Regions from separate parts of the Nocardia pseudovaccinii genome, predicted to be linked through region 1. Evidence: riboswitches for the same ligand, from Rfam matches in the RefSeq annotation. Region 1 holds a riboswitch; the other holds the start of a gene.
What was found. Region 1 has a riboswitch for thiamine pyrophosphate ahead of thiC (phosphomethylpyrimidine synthase ThiC). Riboswitches for the same ligand answer to the same signal wherever they lie in the genome.
Positions count from the first base shown of each region.

Region 2: linked by a shared signal. The riboswitch ahead of ACQPZ2_RS23150 (purine-cytosine permease family protein) and the one ahead of thiC (phosphomethylpyrimidine synthase ThiC) in region 1 are both predicted to bind thiamine pyrophosphate.

Region 1 covers NZ_CP192074.1:1,006,673-1,009,058, forward strand. Annotated here, with positions in the region: gene ACQPZ2_RS04605 (hypothetical protein) at 1-397, shown strand, start outside; gene ACQPZ2_RS04610 (VOC family protein) at 465-947, shown strand; gene ACQPZ2_RS04615 (hypothetical protein) at 940-1,134, opposite strand; TPP riboswitch at 1,243-1,369, shown strand; gene thiC (phosphomethylpyrimidine synthase ThiC) at 1,360-2,386, shown strand, end outside.
Region 2 covers NZ_CP192074.1:5,118,685-5,121,070, forward strand. Annotated here, with positions in the region: gene ACQPZ2_RS23135 (DUF4383 domain-containing protein) at 1-32, opposite strand, end outside; gene ACQPZ2_RS23140 (DUF72 domain-containing protein) at 74-892, shown strand; gene ACQPZ2_RS23145 (hypothetical protein) at 867-1,148, opposite strand; TPP riboswitch at 1,331-1,445, shown strand; gene ACQPZ2_RS23150 (purine-cytosine permease family protein) at 1,442-2,386, shown strand, end outside.

The sequences.
Region 1 (2,386 bases):
GTACTCGAGACTGCTCGTCACCCGTTTCGCCGAATGCTTCGACTTCTACAACGCCGTCCTCCCGGAGCTCATCGGCGCGAAGCTGATCAAAGGCACCGCGGCGGGCCCCTACGCGAACTGGGATGTCGACGACCGAGCGGTACTCGTGCTCTTCGATCGCGGCGCGATGTCCGAAGTCGTCGGCACCACCGATCTGCCCGTCACCGCCGCACCCGCGCAGGATGCCGTGATGTTCGTCTGCCGGGTGCCCGACGTCGACACGGGCCTCGACCTGTGCCTGCGCAACGGCGCGACCCTGGCCGCCGCCGCGACCGATCGACCGAACTGGGGTCCGAACCTGCGCACAGCCCACCTGCGCGACCCAGCGGGTACCCTGATCGAGCTCCAGTCCTACTGACGGGCGATGAATTCCGTCCGCCAGCACCGTCGGCACTAATACAGGCACACCGATCGGGAGGACCACCATGCAGAAAATCGTCACGAACCTCTGGTACGACACCCAGGCCGAGGAGGCCGCCGAGTTCTACTGTTCGCTGTTCGAGGATTCGAAGATCACCAATGTCGTGCCCTACTCCGAGGTGGGTCCGCGCGAAGCCGGGCTGACGATGCTCGTCGACTTCGAACTCAACGGACAGAAGTTCACCGCCATCAACGGCGGCGGCGATTACCACTACACCCACGCCATGTCACTGCTGGTGAATTGCGACAGCCAGGACGAGGTCGACCGGCTCTGGACGGCACTGCTCGCCGACGGCGGCCAGCCGATCGAATGTGGTTGGCTCAACGACAAATACGGTATTCCCTGGCAGATCTGGCCCGTCGAAGCCGACACCCTGTTGACGAGTACCGACCGCGCGGCCGCGAACCGCGCCACGCAGGCGATGCTCGGTATGCAGAAGATCGACCTGCAGGGCATGCGGGACGCCTACGAGGGCAAGGTCAGCTGATCTGCCAGGAGCCGACCTCCCGGTATCCGGAGTTGTAGATCGCGGAGCTGTCACCCTCGGTGATCTGGTAGTGCTTCATATTTCCGCCCCAATAGCGCAGGATCCGGCCGAGCTCATCGGCGAGATCGGCCGGCGCGGCCACGCCGTCGGGCAGGGCATCCAGATCTACCTCCAGGATGAATTTCACCCTGAGGAATGTACCGGCGCCCGGTCGGGCCTCGGGCGCTTCGCTGTATGTTCCTCCGATCGCCGGGCGGGGCGCGGACGTGGAAAGGTATCGTCGGGCGGGAAAATTTCACACACCAACGGGGGCTCGCACCAGCGGGCTGAGAGGACGGCTAGCCCAATTCGGGCGTTCAGGGCCGTCGACCGTATGAACCTGACCGGGTAATGCCGGCGTAGGGAGGATATCATGGGCACACCTGTAGATTCCGTGACCACCGGTCCGATCGAAGGCAGCGTCAAGCACTACCAAGAGGTCGATGACCTGCGCATTCCGGTGCGCCGGATCAATCTGACCAATGGCGAGCACTTCGACGTCTACGACACCTCGGGCCCGTACACCGATGACACGGCGTCCATCGATCTGGAGGCCGGGCTACCGAAGCTGCGCGACAGCTGGACCAAACCCGGGGTCGACGGTCCGCCGACCCAGCTGGCCTGGGCGCGGCAGGGCATCATCACCCCCGAGATGCGCTTCATCGCCGCGCGCGAGGGCGTCACGCCGGAGCTGGTGCGTGACGAGGTCGCCGCCGGTCGAGCGGTCATCCCGGCCAATCACAAGCATCCGGAGCTGGAGCCGACCATTATCGGCAAGAAGTTCCTGGTGAAGATCAATGCCAATATCGGCAATTCGGCCGTGTCCTCCTCGATCGCGGAGGAGGTGGAGAAGATGGTGTGGGCCACCCGCTGGGGCGCGGACACCATCATGGATCTGTCCACCGGCAAGAACATTCACGAGACGCGCGAATGGATCCTGCGCAACTCGCCCGTGCCGGTCGGCACCGTGCCGATCTATCAGGCGCTGGAGAAGGTGAACGGCGATCCGACCGCGCTCACCTGGGAGATCTACCGCGACACCGTGATCGAGCAGTGCGAGCAGGGCGTCGACTATATGACCGTGCACGCCGGTGTGCTGCTGCGCTATGTGCCGCTGACCGCCAAGCGGGTCACCGGCATCGTCTCGCGCGGCGGATCCATCATGGCCGCATGGTGTCTGGCGCATCATCAGGAGTCGTTCCTGTACACCAACTTCGCCGAACTCTGCGAGATCCTGGCGCGTTACGACGTGACCTTCTCCCTCGGTGACGGCCTGCGCCCCGGCTCCATCGCCGATGCCAATGACGAGGCCCAGTTCGCCGAGCTGCGCACGCTCGGTGAGCTGACCAAGATCGCGAAATCACATGGCGTGCAGGTCATGATCGAGGGCCCGGGGCACG
Region 2 (2,386 bases), 4.1 Mb from region 1:
ATTCGCCGCTCGACCACCGATTGTTCGCTCATCGCGCCCTCCCTGACCGTATCTACTACACAGCGTAGTTGAAATGGGGGTCATCGGAAAGTGCTTCGATGGAGGTGTGCCCTTACTCGTCGGCACGTCGGGTTGGCAGTACCGGGACTGGCGCGACGTGCTGTATCCGGCGAACGTTCCGCAGCGTGCGTGGCTCGAAACCTACGCCGCGGGCTTCGCGACGGTCGAGAGCAACAATGCCTTCTATCGACTGCCCAGCGGCGAGACCTTCGCGGCATGGCGGGAGCGGACACCGCCGGACTTCTGTTTCGCGGTCAAGGCAAGCCGCTTCCTCACCCACATCAAGCGGCTGCGCGAACCCGAGGAGCCGGTCGGACGCTTGATGGAGCACGCCCGCGCGCTGGGCGACAAGCTCGGACCGGTGCTGTTGCAGCTTCCGCCGACGCTGCAGGTCGATCCGGCACTGCTCGACGCCTGCCTACGCTGTTTTCCGCCCGACGTCCGGATCGCGGTCGAACCCAGGCACGAGTCCTGGTGGATTCCGGAAGTTCGTGCCGTGCTGACGGAATGCGGCGCGACGCTGTGCTGGGCCGACGTCCAGTCCCGTCCCGTCGTGCCGCTGTGGCGCACGACGGACTGGGGTTATCTGCGACTGCATTCCGGACGCGCGGCACCCGCACCGCGCTACGGACGTACGGCACTTTCCAGTTGGGCGCGACGGCTGTCCGACACATGGTCGGATCGCGAGCGGGTGTACGTCTACTTCAACAATGATCCCGGCGGTGCGGCGGTTCGCGACGCGGTCGTCTTCGCGCGCGCCGCCGCCACGGCCGGAGCCACCGTCAGCCGAACACCCGCAACGGCTTTCAGCTCCCCACGACAGCATTCATGATGGTGCCCGCACTGGTCGCGATCACACCACCGACCATCGCGCCGGCGAGCATCTTCGGCGAGTCCAGCGTGCCGCCGCTCCACTTCTCCCAGGCGAACCGGCCGCCCGCGTAGGTGATTCCGGAGACACCCGACAGCAGGACGAACCAGGTCAGGTAGCGAACCATCTGCAGGATCTTCTCCGAATTGGGCGGGGCCTCGGGCGTCGGATTCCCGAGTTGAGCAAGGACGGTCTCGTGCAAGGCAATCAGCATCATGGGCACATACTCATTCCAGTCGAGGTGAGCGATGAGCGGCAGATAACCGAGCGATAACCACATCGATACCCGCACAGTATGAGCGGTGACTGCGATTTTCGGGCCGTCTCCGCGGAACCTGTCTGGAATGTCCGAAGGCGCGGCCCGGCGCGCCGATGCGCGGGTGTAGCATTTCGCCCGAATAACCCCAACGCGGGAGCTCGGGCACGGCCGGGCTGAGAGGGCGGACCCCACGTTTCGCCGACCGCATGAACCTGTCCGGGTAATGCCGGCGTAGGGAGAGCGGTACCGGGATGTCTGCACCCACCCTTGATCGATCCGAGCGGCGCGAAGCACCGTTGACCCTGGACCAGCCTGCACCGAAGGTCCTTTCGTTCTGGGACCAGAGCGCGTTCTGGGCGAACCTCGGGGTCAGCCTGTTCGCATTCTCCGGCGCGTACACGGTGCTCGCGCCGAATTCCGATGGCGGCGCGCAGATCTCCATCGCCGCGGGCATTCTCGCGATGATCATCGGCACGGTGGTCGGCGGGCTCATGCTCGGCCTGGCCGCGGTGCCCGGAGCCAAGACCGGTAAGCCCGCGATGATGTTGCTGCGCGGACTGTTCGGCGCGAAGCTCAGCTACCTGCCGACGGTGCTCAATATCGCCCAGCTGATCGGTTGGGGCACCTTCGAATTGATCGTCATCGGCGATGCGGCCGAAGAGTTGTTCGACGGTGGTCCGCACTGGGTTTACGTGGTCGCCGCGGGTGTGCTGACAACGGTGCTGACGATCTGGCCGCTGGGTTCGGTGCGGATGCTGCGGCGGTTCGTGACCGTCGGCGTGGTGATCGCGTTGATCTGGTTCTATATCCAGTTCGTCCGCGCGGGTCTGCCGGATCTGACCACCAACCCGGGCACCGAGGGCGGCGGACCGTTCGGCGTGGATTGGAATCTCTTCTGGGTCGCCACCGATGCGGCGCTCGCGGTTTCGATCTCGTGGGTGCCGGTGGCGGCCGACTACACCCGGCACTCCCGCAGCACCGGCGCGGCATTCGGCGCGGCCAGTGGGGCGTATGCGTTCACCCAGATCATCGCGTATGTGCTCGGACTGTTCGCGCTGGCGCTCGCATCCGGCGACGGCGGGGTGTATTCGCCGTTCCTGACCGTCACCCTCGGAGCGGTGTTCTTCTTCATCTTCGTATTCCGTGAGGCCGACCAGTCGTTCGCGAATGTGTACTCGACGGCCGTCTCGATCCAG